4 regions of the Arthrobacter sp. UYP4 genome follow, and region 2 is predicted to be linked to each of the others. Evidence: riboswitches for the same ligand, from Rfam matches in the RefSeq annotation. Region 2 holds a riboswitch; each other region holds the start of a gene.
What was found. A riboswitch is a leader RNA that binds a small molecule or an ion and turns the genes downstream of it on or off. The one in region 2 is predicted to bind S-adenosylmethionine.

Region 1 (3,835 bases), 1.6 Mb from region 2:
TCTCCTGACCGGGAGGCGCCGGACATGCCACAGGGGCTCCGCGGATGCGGAGCCCCTGTGGCATGCGAGCGGATCCCGGCCCCGGCAGGACCGCTAGAGGACGTCCGAGAGGAACGACCTCAGGCGGGGCGTCTGCGCGTCGTCGAAGATCGCGGACGGTGGTCCCGACTCCACGACGACGCCGCCGTCCATGAACGTCACGGTGTCCGAGACGTTGCGTGAGAAGCCCATCTCGTGCGTGACGACGACCATGGTCATGCCCGCCGAGGCGAGGTCCGCCATGAGGGCGAGGACGCCCTTCACGAGCTCCGGGTCCAGCGCGGACGTGGCCTCGTCGAAGAACATCACCTCGGGGTCCATGGCCAGCGCCCGCGCGATCGCCACGCGCTGCTGCTGCCCGCCGGAGAGGTTGCCCGGCCGGACGTCGGCCTTGTGCTTGAGGCCCACCAGGTCGAGCTGGGCGAGGGCCTTCTCCCGTGCCTCGCCGGCGGACATCTTCCGGAGCTTGCGCAGCGCCAGGGACACGTTGTCCAGCACGGTCTTGTGCGGGAAGAGGTTGAACTGCTGGAACACCATGCCGATGCGGCGGCGCAGCTCGTCCGGGTTGTCCTTGAGGACGGAGCGGCCGTCGAGCAGGATATCGCCCTGGTCGGGTTCGATCAGCCGGTTGAGGACACGCAGCAGGGTGGACTTCCCGGAGCCGGACGGCCCGATGACCGACGCCGTCGTCCCCCGTTCCACGTGCAGGTCGATCCCGCGCAGCACGTGGTTGGAGCCGAAGGACAGGTGCAGGCCCTTGCCCGTCAGTGTTCCCGATTCGATGGTCTTCATGCCTTCGCTCCTCCGCTCGTCGGAATCACCGCGGCCAGTTCGTCCGGTTCCGGTTTCTGCTTCCTGCCCACGCGGAGCCTGGTGTCGATGAAGTTGACCAGGTGCGTCAGCGGGATGGTCAGGCAGAGGTAGAGCACGCCGGCCGCGATCAGGGGCGAGAGGTTGCCGGTGTTGCTCGCGGCGTCGTTGCCCACCCGGAAGAGCTCGCGTTCACTGGCGACGAGGCCGATGAAGTAGATGAGCGACGACTCCTTGATGAGCGAGATGAACTGGTTGACCAGGGCGGGCAGCACGCGCCGCACGCCCTGGGGCACCACCACGAGCTGCATGGATGCGCCGTAGCTGAAGCCCAGCGCACGCGAGGCCTCCAGCTGACCCTTCTCCACGCTCTGGATGCCGGAGCGGAAGATCTCCCCGATGTAGGCCGAGGCGATCAGCGACAGGGCGAGGATGCCCAGCGGGTAGGGGCTGGTGCTGCCCGTGACCTGCCGGAGGATGGGACCGAGGCCCAGTCCGATGAGCAGGATGATCACGACGGCGGGGAGGCCGCGGAAGATGTCCGTGTAGATGCGTGCGATCCACCGGAGCACCCGGTTGCGGGAGATCCCCATGATCGCGAGGAGCATGCCGACGATCGTCCCGATGATCCCCGAGGCCAGGGCGAGCAGGAGGGTGTTGGGCAGTCCGACGGTCAGGAGGTCCGGCAGGACCGCGGCCATCGCCTCCCAGTCGAAGAACGTCTTGCCGAGCTGTTCGAGGGCATCCATGCAGGGCCGGCTACTTTACGTCCACGGCTTTGCTGCCGGGCTTCCAGTCGGTGGGCATCTCGCGGTCCGGGTACCACTCCTTGGTGAGCTCGGACCAGGTGCCGTCGGCGATCACCGCGTCGAGGCCCGAGTTGAGGGCGTCGATGAGGGGCTGGTTGTCGCTGTTGACCGCGTACGCCGTGAAGTTCTCCGTGTTGATGATGGTCTCGGCGATCGTGGTGTCGTCGCCCTCCTTCACCTGGCCGGTGGCCTGCTGCGACGGGGCGACCCAGGCGTCCACCTGCCCGTTCTTCACGTTGGCGTACACCGTGTTGTAGTCCGGGAAGCGCACGGGCTCGAGGCCGAGGGTATTGGAGACGTAGTCGTCCTGGACGGTGCCCTGGACCACGCCGATGCGGGTGCTCTCCGAGAGGGAGTCGAAGCCGCTCACCGAGGAGCCGTTCTTCGTGACGACGGCCATGTAGCCGAAGTCGTAGCCGTTGGTGAAGCCGACGTTCTCGCGGCGGGCCGCCGTCGTCGAGATCGAGGAGGACCCGACGTCGAACTGCTTGTTCTGGACCTGCGCGAGGAGGGCGGAGAAGTCGGTGGAGGCGAACTCGACCTCGAGGTCGAGCTTCTCGCCGATGGCGCGCAGCAGTTCGTTGTCGTAGCCGGTGAAGACACCGTCCTCGAGGAAGATGTTCGGCGGGGCGTCCGAGAGCGTGCCGACGCGCAGGGTGCCGTCGGTGATGAGGCCGAGCCCGGACGTGTCGATCTCGTCGATCGGCGTGGTGTCCTCGGTGGTGTACTGGTCGAGCGACTGCTGGTCGCTGCCGGCCAGGGCGTCGGCGGATTCGGTGGGCGTGCTTCCGCTGTCACTGCCGCAGGAGACGGTCAGGGCGAGGAGCGGCACGGTGAGTGCAGCGAGGACCTTGCGGGAGATGTTCATGGTGTCCTTCATTTCGATGCCGGCCCGGGTGCGGGCGCTGGGTGTTCGGGGATGCCGGATGGCGGCAGGGGGAGGCTGCTGGCTGCTGGGTGACACGCTCGCTGTTCTGGGCTGTGCGCGCTGTGGCGGTGGTGTCCTCCGTCTACCTCGGGACAGGCCGCACGACGCCGTACTTGCCAACCGGGGGACTTGGCCCGGCGGCCGAATCTTCACCTGGAGCACCCCACTACGGGAGAGGGTTGCTGTCCAGCCGGCCAGGGCCGATGGCTGGAACTCTTGATTTCAGGAAAACGGTAGGGCAGCACGAAGCGTCGGGTCAAAACGCGGATGCCGGGAAAGTGGTGTTTGACGTAGCAAAGGGCCCCGGAGGGGCCCTTTTGTGGTGGAGATTACACGAAACGATCCACCAGTCCGGTGAGTTCTGCGGTCAGGGCGGCGGAGGTCCGGAGCTCCGTGCCGTCCAGCGAGAGGACCGGCGCGAGGAGCCGGATGCTCGAGATCAGCCACACGGCGTCGGCGTCGAGGAGGTGGTGCGGTTCCAGCGGTCCGTAGCCGAGCTCCCACCCCTGTTCCCGGGCTGCGGCGAACAGTGCGCTCTGGGAGGTGCCCGCCAGGATGCCGCTCTCGAGCTGCGGCGTGAGGAGCGTCTTCCGACCGTCGCGGTCGTACGCGAGGAGCACGGTGGAGGTGGGGCCCTCGAGGACCTTCCCGTCCGAGGAGATGAAGATGACGTCGTCGGCGCCGTGCGCCTTCGCATGGCGGATGGCGGCCATGTTGACGGCGTAGGAGAGCGTCTTCGCCCCCATCAGCAGCCAGGGAGCACGCTGCGCCACCGTGCTGTCGTAGCCGCGCTCGAGGAACAGCACCTTCAGGCCTGCCTCCCGCTGCGCCAGGGTCGACGCCGGAACGGGTGCCACCGAGACCCAGGCCGTGGCCCGGCCGGCACCCTCGACGCCGCGGGTGGCGACGAGCTTCACGACGGCATGGTCCTCACCCGGTTCCGCTGCCGAGAACTCCCGCAGGCCGGTGCGGATGGCACGGCTCCAGGCCTCGGCGTCGGGCACCGACAGGTCGAGGGCCGCGGCCGACGACGCGAGTCTCGCGAGGTGCGCCTGCTCCTTGCGGGGGGATCCTCCGACGGCGAGGAGCGATTCGAAGATGCCGTCACCGCGGGTGGCGCCCAGATCGGTGGCCAGGAGCTGCGGCTGGGACGCGTCGACGACCCTGCCGTCGTCGTGGGCCGGGTCGAGGAACACGAGAACAGTCATGCGCTCCAGCGTATCGGCTGGGTCGCGGGAGCGGGGCGGAC
Region 2 (3,835 bases):
TCCGAGCTGGCAGCCCTGGTGGATGGCAGCACCCGCGGCCGCCGTGGTCGTGCCCGGGGACGACGACGCCGTCCTCGCCACCGATGTACCCGACTACTCGGGTCCGCTGGAACAGGAGCTGCGGGTGGTCCGCTCCCAGCCGCGGCAGGCGTGGCATGCCGTGACCCGGAGTGGGGAAGGCGGCAGCATCTCCGGAGCCGCGTACTCGTTCTACCCGTCCGGCGTCACGGGCCTGCGACGCCTCGGCGGTGTCCACAACCTCGAGGTGCTCCCGGACCACCAGCGGCGCGGGCTCGCCACGGCCCTGCTGAGCGCCACGGCGCGGGCCGCACTGCAGGCCGGTGCGGTGGACCTCGCCGTCAACGCCACACCGCAGGGCTACGAGTTCTTCTCGAAGCGGGGCTTCACACTGCTCGGACGCGGCAGGACCTACGCGCTGCACCTCTGACCGGCTGCGGCCCGACGGTGGACGCATGACAGCCGAGCCGCGTCCCCCTCCACCGCCGACGGTGATGTCGGAGGTGCGTGGGCCCGGTCCCGGCGGGACCGCGCCCGGGCGTTCGGGGCGACGGCCGAGGACATCCTCGGGGACCTCCTCGGGGACCGCGAGGCCCCGCGAGGCACTGACGCCGTCGCCGCCTCCGCGGGAAACGGCAGAGGACCGCGGCCTGCCGGCCGCGGTCCTCTGCACTGCCCGTGCTGTGCTGCTACCAGCCGCGCTCGGCGAGGCGGTGCGGCTGCGGGATCTCGTCGACGTTGATGCCGACCATGGCCTCGCCCAGACCGCGCGAGACCTTGGCGATCATGTCCGGATCGTCGTGGAACGTGGTCGCCTGGACAATCGCGTTGGCGCGTTCGGCCGGGTTGCCCGACTTGAAGATGCCGGAGCCGACGAAGACGCCGTCCGCGCCGAGCTGCATCATCATGGCCGCGTCCGCCGGGGTCGCGATGCCGCCGGCGGTGAAGAGGACCACGGGGAGTCGACCGGCGGAGGCGACCTCCTTCACCAGCTCGTAGGGCGCCTGGAGTTCCTTCGCGGCGACGTACAGCTCGTCCTCGGCCATGGAGGAGAGGCGGTTGAGCTCCGCGCGGATGGTGCGCATGTGCATCGTGGCGTTCGAGACGTCGCCGGTGCCGGCCTCGCCCTTCGAGCGGATCATCGCAGCGCCCTCGGTGATGCGCCGCAGTGCCTCACCGAGGTTGGTCGCACCGCAGACGAAGGGGACGGTGAACTTCCACTTGTCGATGTGGTTCGCGTAGTCGGCGGGCGTGAGGACCTCGGACTCGTCGATGTAGTCGACCCCGAGGGACTGCAGGACCTGCGCCTCCACGAAGTGGCCGATCCGGGCCTTGGCCATGACCGGGATGGAGACAGCCTCGATGATGCTGTCGATCATGTCGGGATCGCTCATGCGGGACACGCCGCCCTGGGCGCGGATGTCCGCGGGAACCCGTTCGAGCGCCATGACCGCTACCGCACCGGCGTCTTCGGCGATGCGGGCCTGCTCTGCTGTGACGACATCCATGATGACGCCGCCCTTGAGCATTTCGGCCATCCCGCGCTTGACCCGGTTGCCGCCGGTCTGTGCTGTGGTTGCCGAATTGTCTTCAACGGTGGACACGACTTGCCCCTAAAGGTAGATAAAAGCTGACCCTTCATGATACGCCGCCGCAGGACGCCCTTCCGGTCGCGGCCGCCGCCCCGGTCCCGGCCGTTCCCGCGGGCTCCGGACCCCGGCGCGGGACCGCGCACGTCAGCGATCCGACAGCGATCCGGCAGCGATCCGGCAGCGTCACACGGCGTCACGCGGCGGAATGCCGCGTCTTCCTGCTGGAAAGCGGACGATATGCCGCCTACGCTCGGAGCCACAGATCAAGAGTTCCGACGCGAAGCCCTGGCTCGTCGGACGGCAACCCCCTCCGTGGCGGGGTGCCCCAGGTGAAGATCCGGCCCCGTGCATCAGCGCGGGGCAAGCACGGCGCGGACCTCCAGCGGTTCCGCGTCCCGTCGATGGGACATCCATGTCGTACATCTGCCTGCTGCTCTCGGGAGCAGCCCTTCTGATCAACGGACTCGGCCTCCTCGGCCGGGTCCCGCCACTGGACGCGGGATTCCTCAATCTCGCGGTCGGTGTGCTCCAGCTCGTCCTCGCCACGGTCGTCGCAGCGACCGGGGCGCCGGATCCAGCCGCGTTCAGCACGGCGAGCGGGATCTTCCTCTTCGGGCTCACCTACCTGTACGTGGGTCTCGGCTCCGTCGCGGGTCTGGGCTCCGCCGGCGTCGGCTGGTTCTGCGGGCTCGTCGCCGTGCTCGCCGTCGTCTTCGCGGCCACGTCGCTGGACACCGACCCGCTCGGCTCGGTGCTCTGGCTCGCGTGGGCGGTGCTGTGGGGTCTGTTCTTCCTGATCCTCGCCCTCGACGCCGTCCGCCTTACCCGGGTCACCGGCTGGAGCGCGATCCTGGTCGGCACCGTCAGCACCGTGATCCCCGCCGTCCTCGGCCTCAACGGGGCCTGGCCGGCCGGCGGAGCCTCCGCCGTCGCCGCCGCGGCCGTCATCGGCGCACTGTTCGTCGGCGCCGGCGTCGCCGGTTCCCGTGAGGCGAGGGCGGCCGTCCCCCGGGTCGCCGTCCACGCCTGATCTCCTCGCCCCCGCCCCCGTCCTGCCACCTCTCCTCCCAGCCCCACTCCAAGCCCCACTCCCAGCCCCACTCCCAGCCCCACTCCCAGCCCGATCGGAAGGCCCACCATGACCACCCTGACGCACACCCATCCCACCGCGGACGCCGACTACGAACTCCTCGCGGCCCGCTTCCGACCCCTCTTCGCACGCATCGCGGACGGCGCATCGCGCCGCGAACAGGAGCACGAGCTCCCCCGGCAGGAGATCCGCGCCCTGATCGACGCCGGATTCGGGGCACTGCGGGTACCGGTCGCCGCCGGCGGGTTCGGCGCCTCGCTCCCGCAGCTGTTCCGCCTCCTCACCGAACTGGCCGCCGCCGATTCGAACATCCCCCAGGCGCTGCGCGCCCACTTCGCGTTCGTGGAGGACCGCCTCGTGTCCGCCGGTCCCCAGCGCGACGTATGGCTCCAGCGCTTCGTGGACGGCGAGATCGTGGGCAACTCCTGGACGGAGGTCGGCACCGTCACCATCGGTGACGTGATCACCAAGGTGAGCCCGGACCCGGGCAGCACCCACGGCGACTTCCGCATCAGCGGCACGAAGTACTACTCGACCGGCAGCATCTTCGCGGACTGGATCGACACGTTCGCCCAGCGGACGGACAACGGTGTCAAGGTCATCGCGGTGGTCAGCACGCACCAGGAGGGCGTCACGCACGGGGACGACTGGGACGGCTTCGGCCAGCAGACCACCGGCTCGGGTACGTCCACCTTCGACCGCGCCCGCGTCGAGGCCGGGAACGTCATCGACTTCGACACCCGGTTCAAGTACCAGACGGCCTTCTACCAGGCGGTGCTGCTGGCCGTCCTCGCGGGCAGCATCACCGCGGCCGAGCGGGACGTGGCGCGAGAGGTACGGAACCGCACGAGGATCTTCAGCCACGGGAATGCGCCGTCGTTCGCTGCCGATCCACAGATCCTCCAGGTCATCGGCGAGGTCTCCGCCGCCGCCTACGCCGCGGATGCCACCGTGGAGCGGGCCGCCCGGGCCCTGCAGCACGCCTACGAGGGCGCGTTCCTGGCCGACGAGGTCGAGGACGAGCGCCGGAACGACGTCGCCGAACTCGAGACGGCCAAGGCGCAGGTGGTCCTGTCGGCGCTCGCCACCCGCGCCACGTCCGACGTCTTCAATGCGCTGGCCGCGTCCGGCGTCA
Region 3 (3,835 bases), on a different contig from region 2:
CGGACGGCGCGCTTACCCCGCGGGCCGTCCGCATAGTGCCGGCACAGTCCTAGAGAGCAGCCTCGATGGCGTCCGCTATCGGCGTCTCGCCGCTGTTGAATTGGATGGTCTTGTCCACCGTGCCGAGGTTGCCGAGGACGACTGCGGCAACATGCGCAACGTCCTCACGCGGCACTGAGTCCTGTTGTGGCTTGTCCGAGACCTCGATCTTCCCTGTACCAGGATCAGTGGTGAGGGCACCGGGGCCGAGGATCGTCCAGGCGAGTTCAGAGTTGCGCAGGTGCTCGTCCGCAGCAGCCTTCGCCTCCGCATAGTGGAAGAACCCGTTGTCCTCGGGCACACCGTGATTCTTGCTCGCGCCGAGGTAGGACACCATGACGTACCGTCCGACCGAGGCTTCCTGTGCTGCATCCATCGAGCGGATCGCTGCATCCCGGTCCACGGCGTACGTGGCCTCGGGGCTGCTGCCACCGGCACCGGCAGACCACACGACGGCGTCGTGCCCGCGGAAGACGTCGGCCATCTGCGCCACCGACAGCTCGGACACGTCGGCCACCACGGGCGTGCCGCCCGCCTGCTCGACGTCGGAAGCATGGTCCTGGGTGCGGAAGATCGAACTGACCTGATGACCCTGGCCCGTGAGGATCTTCGTGAGGTGCAGCGCTACTTTTCCGTGCCCACCGATGATGGCTACGCGTGACATGGGAACTCCTTCTGGTCGTCGGATGTCTTGGTTCCGACGCTAGTCCCCGGTCGTGGGGGCTGGCCACCCATTCGAAGGTGTTCAGCCCCCAGCGCACGCCTATTCCCCGCTGCCGCCCGACATGCCGGGCAGATGCCGGGCCAGCTTCTACTCAGTCGAAGAACGAACCCGGAAGGCCAGTACGCGATGCGTCAGGGACGGACGGGCTGAAGGCGGAAGCTCGCGCCGCGGTGCTCCTCAGGCAACCGGTCGCCCTTGCCGAACAGCTTCTGGCGCAGCGTCCCCTCGGCATATTCCGTCGGATACGCTCCGCGCTTCTGCAGCTCCGGGACCACATACGTGATGACGTCCTCGAAGGATCCGGGTGTGATCGCGTATGCGAGGTTGAATCCGTCCACGTCGGTCTCCTCCACCCACGCCTGGAGCTCGTCCGCGACCTGCTTGCCCGACCCCACGATCCTCGGACCCAGTCCACCGATTCCCGCCCACTCGGCGATGTCCCGCACGGTCCACGGCGCGCCGTCGTCGTTCACCTTCTGGAAGGTGGCCACAGCGGAGTGGATGGCGTTCGACTTCACGGCGCCGAGCGGTTCGTCGGGGCCGTAGACGGACAGGTCCACACCGAACCAGCCGGAGACGAGCACGAGCGCTCCCTCGTAGCTGACGTACTTCTGGTATTCGGCGTGCTTCGCCTGGGCCTTCTCCTCCGTCTCGTCCGTGATCACGGTGAGCAGCGTGTAGATCCGCACCGAGTAGCGGTCGCGACCCTCGGCCTCGACGGCGTCGCGGATCTTCTTCACCACGTCCTTCAGGATCTCCTTGGTCGGTGCACCCACGAAGACCGCCTCGGCGTTGCCTGCCGCGAAGGCGATCCCTCGCGAGGACGCTCCGGCTTGGAAGATGACGGGGGTGCGCTGCGGCGAGGGCTCGCTGAGGTGGATGCCCGGGACGGTGAAGTAGGTGCCGTCGTGGTTGATGTCGTGCACCTTGGCCGGGTCCGTGAACACACCGGTTTCGCGGTCACGCACGACGGCGTCGTCCTCCCAGGATCCCTCGAGCAGCTTGTAGAGGACCTCGAGGTATTCATCCGCGTGGTTGTAGCGCTCGTCGTGCTCGAGCTGGTCCTCGTTGCCCATGTTGCGCGCGGCGGAGGGCAGATAACCGGTCACCACGTTCCAGCCGACCCTGCCGTTGGTGAGGTGGTCCAGCGTGGAGAGCCTGCGCGCGAACGGATACGGGTGCTCGTAGGCGGTGCCGGCGGTGACGCCGAACCCGAGGTGTTCGGTGACGAGTGCCATGGCGGACACGAGCAGGAACGGATCGTTGACCGGGGTCTGCGTACCCTGCCGCAGGGTCGCTTCGTTGGATCCGCCGTAGACGTCGTAGGTGCCGAGGACGTCGGCGATGAAGATGCCGTCGAACAGGCCCTTCTCCAGCGTCTTCGCCAGATCGGCCCAGTAGCGCAGGTCCTTGTAGCGCCACGACTGGTCCTCCGGATGGCGCCAGAGACCGGGTGACTGGTGGCCCACGCAGTTCATGTCGAAGGCGTTGAAGCGGATACGGCGCGGTGATGCGGGCATGGGAGGTCCTCACGTCGGGGCACTGCCGTGGGGAAGCGCCATACTTGCCCGGCTGGTGCAGCCCGGGCCGAATCCTCACCTGGGGCACCCCACTACAGCGAGAGGGTTGCCGTCCAACAAACCAGGGTTTTGCGTTGGAACTCTTGATTCTGCTGACGAGCGTAGAGGCCCGCCTGCATCACCGTCCAGACGCACCTGTCACAGAGCGTCACGATCAGCATGCCTTTCCTGGCGCACGGTGGAACCCGGCGTCGGAACCGTGCGCCGTCGTTTCGTCAGGGTGGGCCTCGCACAGCTGTCCCCGGTCCCGGATCGCGGTCCCTGGCTCGACGCTCGAAACCCGCGATTCCACGCAGCGCGATGTCAGCGCAGGTAGGACGCCCCGTTGGCATCCACGACGGTGCCGCTGACCCACAGCGGCGCATCGGTGGCGAGCCAGGCCACGGCCTGCGCCACCTCCTCCGGGGTCGCCACGCGATCGAACGGACTCTGGGCACGCACGGCATCTCCCCCGGGGCCGTCGAGCACGGTCCGTCCCATGTCCGTCTCGACGAAGCCGGGCGCCACCGCTGCAGCGAGGATGCCGTGCGGTGCGAGCGCGACGGCGAGGGACTGCGTCATCGAGTGCAGGGCCGCCTTGCTCGCACCGTAGGCCGGCGTGGCGGGCTCACCACGGTAGGCGCCTCGAGATCCGACACTGATGAGCCGTCCGCCGTTCGGCCCCGACGGCCGGTCGAGCAGCCGGCGCGCCACCAGCCAGGCCAGGTTCGCCGGCCCCACCAGATTGACGTCGAGCGTCCGGCGCCATGCTCGCTGCCAGTCCTCGAAGGACACCGTGTCGACAGGATGCGCCTCGAAGATGCCCGCATTGTTCACGAGCACATCGATCCCGCCGAGGTCCCGGGTGGCAGCATCGACGAGCTGCCTGCACGCCTCGGGATCGGCGACGTCCCCGATCCCGACGGCGTGTCCCGTACCCGGCAACGCCTCCCGGACGGCCTCGGCGGCCTGCAGATCGCGACCGGCGTGCACGCAGATGCGATGTCCCCGGCCGGCGAGCTCGTGGGCGATCGCCGCACCGATACCGCGACTTGCTCCCGTCACCAGAATGCTCAGTGTCATGAACGAGACGCTACCTGCTACCCAGAGGCCCGGAACGAGAACCATACCGTGGACGCGCAGCCGACTTCGGGGGTGCACCTTGCTACGCTGACACACCATTGCCCCTGTTCCTCCGGTAAGGACCACGATGGACCCATTCAGCGCCCACCTCGACAAGGGGATCCTGTGGCTGCGGTGGAGGCGCGGTGTCGAGATCACCCATCCTCACGCTGTTGCCGCCGCTCGCGCCCTGGCCGAGTTCCACGGCCCGGCAACACTGCCGCTGCTGGTGCACATGCACGGCATCACCGGCATCACCCCCGAGGCACGCGTCGGCATGGCCGCCTACCGCGGCTTCTCGCGAGTGGCACTCGTGGGTGAGGACGCCGTCGACGAGGTGATGTCCGGCTTCTCCCACCGCTCCCCCACCGACACGCGCTTCTTCACCTCC
Region 4 (3,835 bases), on a different contig from region 2:
GGAGCTGCCGGCTCGCTGTACAGCTACGTGGCCCAGGCCCTGGGCAGCACGGGCACGTGGCGACCCCTGGTCGCCCTCGCGACGGGCTGCTCGCTGATCATCGGTTACGCCTGCGTCGCGATGTTCGCGCTGATCGGCTTCGCGCTGCACGCCTCGGACCTCATCGCGTCGTTCGGCCGGCCGCAATTCGCCGATCCGGTGATGGCGGGCGTCATCCTCACGGTCGGCGGGACCTGCACGTGGCTGCTCATCCGGGGTCTCCGCCTGTCCTCCCTCGCCATGCTCATGGCCGAAGGAGCGGCGCTCCTGGTCCTCGTGGTGCCGATCGTCCTCGTGTTCCTCGCGGTCCCACGCGAGGCCCTGCCCGACGTCGACGTCCGGGCCGCCGTGCCGGACCCGGGCTTCAGCGGCCTGGCGACGGGCGCCGTCCTGGCCCTGATGGCCTTCGTGGGCTTCGAGAGCGCCACCGTCCTGGGCGCCGAGACGCGCAGGCCGCTGCGGAACATTCCCCGAGTGCTGCTCTGGAGTGCCGCCGGCGGGGGTGTGCTGTACGTCGTGGCAGCCCTGGCCCAACGGGTCCTGCTGCAATCCGTGCCCCCGCTGGACGACGACGGGTCGCAGGTCTTCGGTCCCGCGATGCGGGCTGCGGGCCTCCCGTGGCTGGTCCCCCTGCTCGACGCCGGCGCCGCGCTGTCCTTCTTCGCGTGCACGCTCGCGTGCGCCACCGCACTGGCCCGGGTGCTGCTGACCATGGGCCGGGAGGATGTCCTACCCGCCTGGCTCGGGCACGCCCACCTCCGGTTCCGGACGCCCGTCCATGCCGTCCTGGCTGCCATGCCCGTGGTTACGGTCGTTCCGGCGACGCTGATCCTGCTCGGCCTCGGAACGGGCGAGGCGATGAACAAGCTCCTCGGCACCGCAGCCACCGCCTACGTCACCGCCTATCTGCTGGCGTGCTGTGCAGTGCCGGTCTTCCTGCGGCGCATCGGCGAGCTGACCCTCCGGCCGGCGCTCGCGGCCGGGATCACTTCGGTGGCACTCGCGGGTGCCCTCGTCGCCTATCGGATCACCCTCGCGGGTGCGGGCCGGAGTGCGAGCGGCTGGATCTTCTGCATCCTGCTGGCCACCGCGCTGCTCTGGTTCCTGTGGCACCGCCGTCACCGGTCGGCCGACCCCGTCCTCGGGCTCTACGACGTGCCCACGCAGGACGCCGTGCTCGGAGGTGGTCGGAACACTGCCGCGGGCGATGCCCCATGACCACGGACCGGCCCGACGACGTCGGCCTGCGGGCCCGCCAGCCCAAAGCGGTGCGGAGCGCCCTCGCTGTGCTCGAGGAGGTTGCGCGGTGCGGACCCGGGGTCACCGGGCTGGAGGTGAGCCGCAACCTCGGGCTGCCGAAGGCGACCACCTACCGGCTCCTGAACCTGCTGGTCGAGGACGAGTACCTGGTGCGGCTGCCGGACCTCAGCGGCTTCGCGCTCGGCCGCAAGGTGGAACTCCTGGTGCAGCTGTCGGGCGTCGGGGGAAGCCGTCCCGGAGCACCGCGTGACCGAATATGACGGGCACCACTGGCGCCCCCGCCCTCCGGTGCGCTTAGCTGTAGCCATAACCATCCCGAGCGGCCGAGAGACCTGGATCGACGACGCCGCAGCAACCCTCCCCGTGTAGCAACGGGGAACGGTGCTACTGCCAGGACCGATGGAGAAGCTACACGCTTTCGTTGGTCTGCCCTTCCGTGCTCCGGCACGCCCGGGGCGACTGCTGGCTGACCTGTATCACCCTCCATCGGGCGATGATTCAGGAGCCACGCGTGAGAACAGCAAGCCCCAGCACTCCCCGTCCACCCCGCACCCTCGCCCTGCTCGCCGTCGCGGCGGGCCTGGTGCTCACCACGAGCGGCTGCGGAGGATCAGCAGCCGCGAGCGAGGACGACACCTTCGTCTTCGCCACCGGCAAGGACATCTCCTGCCTCGACCCCCACGTCAACGGGGACATGCCGCAGGCGTCCATCGCGGCGAACTACCTCGACTCCCTCGTGTCCCAGGACAGCGAAGGGGCCATCCACCCGTGGCTCGCCACGGACTGGTCCGTGTCCGACGACGGCCTCACCTACACCTTCACGGTGCGCGACGACGTCTGGTTCACCGACGGGACCAAGCTCACCGCGGAGGCGGTCAAGGCCAACCTCGACCACATGATCGACCCCGACACGCAGTCCGGCACGGCCGGCGGCTACCTCAAGCCCTACGTGGGCACCGAGGTCGTGGACGAGACCACCGCCGTCGTCACCCTCAACCGCCCCTACGCCGCGTTCCTCGAGGTGCTCGCCCAGCCGTTCCTCGGCATCGAATCGCCCGAGGCGCTCAAACGGCCGCAGGCCGAGAACTGCAACGCACCCGTGGGTACCGGGCCATACAAGATCGTCGACTACGTGCCGCAGTCCAAGGTCAGCCTGGTGCGCAACGAGGACTACAACTCCGCTCCGCCGTATGCGCAGCACGAGGGGCCGGCGCACATCGAGAAGATCGAGTGGCGCATCGTCCCCGAGGACTCCACCCGCTACGGCCTCCTGCGGGCGGGCCAGGTGGACGCCCTCGACCTCATGCCGTCGGTGCACTTCGGCGAGGCCGAGGCGGACCCGAACGTCGAACTGATCCTGCAGGACCGGCCCGGCAACCCGACCAACCTGATCCTCAACACCACCCGGGCACCGTTCGACGACGTGGACATCCGCAAGGCCTTCCTGCACAGCGCCTACGTCGATGCGGGCATCAACAGCGTGTACTTCGGCACCGTGACCCGGGCCGGCGGCCCGCTGAGCTCCACCACGGGCTTCTACTCCCCCGACTTCGAGCACGTCTACGACCCGGACCCCGACGAGGCGGCCCGCCTGCTCGATGAGGCGGGCTGGACCGAGCGCGACGACGAGGGCTACCGCGTGAAGGACGGCGAGCGCCTGACCGTGCACTTCCCCTACACGCCCGGCGCGTGGCCCACCGCGCACCAGGCGCTCGTCACGCAGATCCAGGCGACGGCGAAGAAGGCCGGCTTCGAGGTGCTGATCGAGAACGGCGACGGCGCGACCGTCAGCGAGCTCGGCAACAACTTCGCGTACGACCTCCGCGCCGACTACTGGAACACCAACACCGCGGACGTGCTGCGGATCGTCTTCTCCTCGGAGTACACCGAATCGGCGGGCTTCGTGCCGAACGGTTCGGGCTTCCGCAACCCCGAGCTCGACGGCATCCTCAACGACGCCCTGGCCACGGACGATCCCGCCGAGCGTGAGCGCCTCTACTACGAGGCGCAGCAGATCGTGAGCGACAACGCCCTCCAGCTGCCGCTCTACAACCAGGCCAGCCAGGTGGCGCTGCGGAGCGACCGCTACGGCAATCTCACCCTCGAACCGAGCCTGTCCCTCCCCTACCTCTACGACGTCACGGCGGTGGATTCAGAATGAGCACCTCTTCCCTCGATTCCCTCAGCGCAGCACCCCGCACGACGGCGACGGCCGGTACCGCCGGCAAGGTCATCGCGAAGCGTGCGGCCGGCAGCCTCTTCGTCCTCTGGGCGGCCGTGACCCTCACGTTCTTCGTCCTCCGCCTCACGCCCGGTGACCCGATCACCGCGATCCTCGGCGGGGCGGGATCCTCGCCGTCACCAGAAACGGTCGCCGCCGTGCGGGCAGAGTACGGGCTCGACCAGCCCGTCCTCGTCCAGTACCTCTCCTACCTCGGCAACCTCCTCACCGGCGATTTCGGGGTGTCCTACATCTTCAAGGTCCCCGTCCTGGAGATCATCGGCCCACAGATCCTGCCCACCCTGCAGCTGGCCG

Region 1: it holds a riboswitch for S-adenosylmethionine, as region 2 does, so the genes downstream of both, AC0Z9V_RS08405 (ABC transporter substrate-binding protein) here and AC0Z9V_RS01095 (AmiS/UreI family transporter) in region 2, are expected to answer to the same signal.
Region 3: it holds a riboswitch for S-adenosylmethionine, as region 2 does, so the genes downstream of both, AC0Z9V_RS11570 (LLM class flavin-dependent oxidoreductase) here and AC0Z9V_RS01095 (AmiS/UreI family transporter) in region 2, are expected to answer to the same signal.
Region 4: it holds a riboswitch for S-adenosylmethionine, as region 2 does, so the genes downstream of both, AC0Z9V_RS11515 (ABC transporter substrate-binding protein) here and AC0Z9V_RS01095 (AmiS/UreI family transporter) in region 2, are expected to answer to the same signal.

Annotation. Positions count from the first base shown of each region.
Region 1 is NZ_JBXAVU010000001.1:1,792,140-1,795,974, reverse strand. Features, by position in the region: gene AC0Z9V_RS08420 (energy-coupling factor transporter transmembrane component T family protein) at 1-8, shown strand, start outside; gene AC0Z9V_RS08415 (amino acid ABC transporter ATP-binding protein) at 94-831, opposite strand; gene AC0Z9V_RS08410 (amino acid ABC transporter permease) at 828-1,598, opposite strand; gene AC0Z9V_RS08405 (ABC transporter substrate-binding protein) at 1,609-2,526, opposite strand; SAM riboswitch class IV at 2,691-2,808, opposite strand; gene AC0Z9V_RS08400 (aminodeoxychorismate lyase) at 2,916-3,794, opposite strand.
Region 2 is NZ_JBXAVU010000001.1:239,578-243,412, reverse strand. Features, by position in the region: gene AC0Z9V_RS01105 (GNAT family N-acetyltransferase) at 1-448, shown strand, start outside; gene pdxS (pyridoxal 5'-phosphate synthase lyase subunit PdxS) at 708-1,622, opposite strand; SAM riboswitch class IV at 1,872-1,983, shown strand; gene AC0Z9V_RS01095 (AmiS/UreI family transporter) at 2,023-2,640, shown strand; gene AC0Z9V_RS01090 (acyl-CoA dehydrogenase family protein) at 2,749-3,835, shown strand, end outside.
Region 3 is NZ_JBXAVU010000002.1:632,865-636,699, forward strand. Features, by position in the region: gene AC0Z9V_RS11565 (SDR family oxidoreductase) at 50-703, opposite strand; gene AC0Z9V_RS11570 (LLM class flavin-dependent oxidoreductase) at 895-2,283, opposite strand; SAM riboswitch class IV at 2,319-2,432, opposite strand; gene AC0Z9V_RS11575 (SDR family NAD(P)-dependent oxidoreductase) at 2,647-3,405, opposite strand; gene AC0Z9V_RS11580 (SpoIIAA family protein) at 3,533-3,835, shown strand, end outside.
Region 4 is NZ_JBXAVU010000002.1:618,175-622,009, forward strand. Features, by position in the region: gene AC0Z9V_RS11505 (APC family permease) at 1-1,257, shown strand, start outside; gene AC0Z9V_RS11510 (helix-turn-helix domain-containing protein) at 1,254-1,559, shown strand; SAM riboswitch class I at 1,607-1,705, shown strand; gene AC0Z9V_RS11515 (ABC transporter substrate-binding protein) at 1,811-3,460, shown strand; gene AC0Z9V_RS11520 (ABC transporter permease) at 3,457-3,835, shown strand, end outside.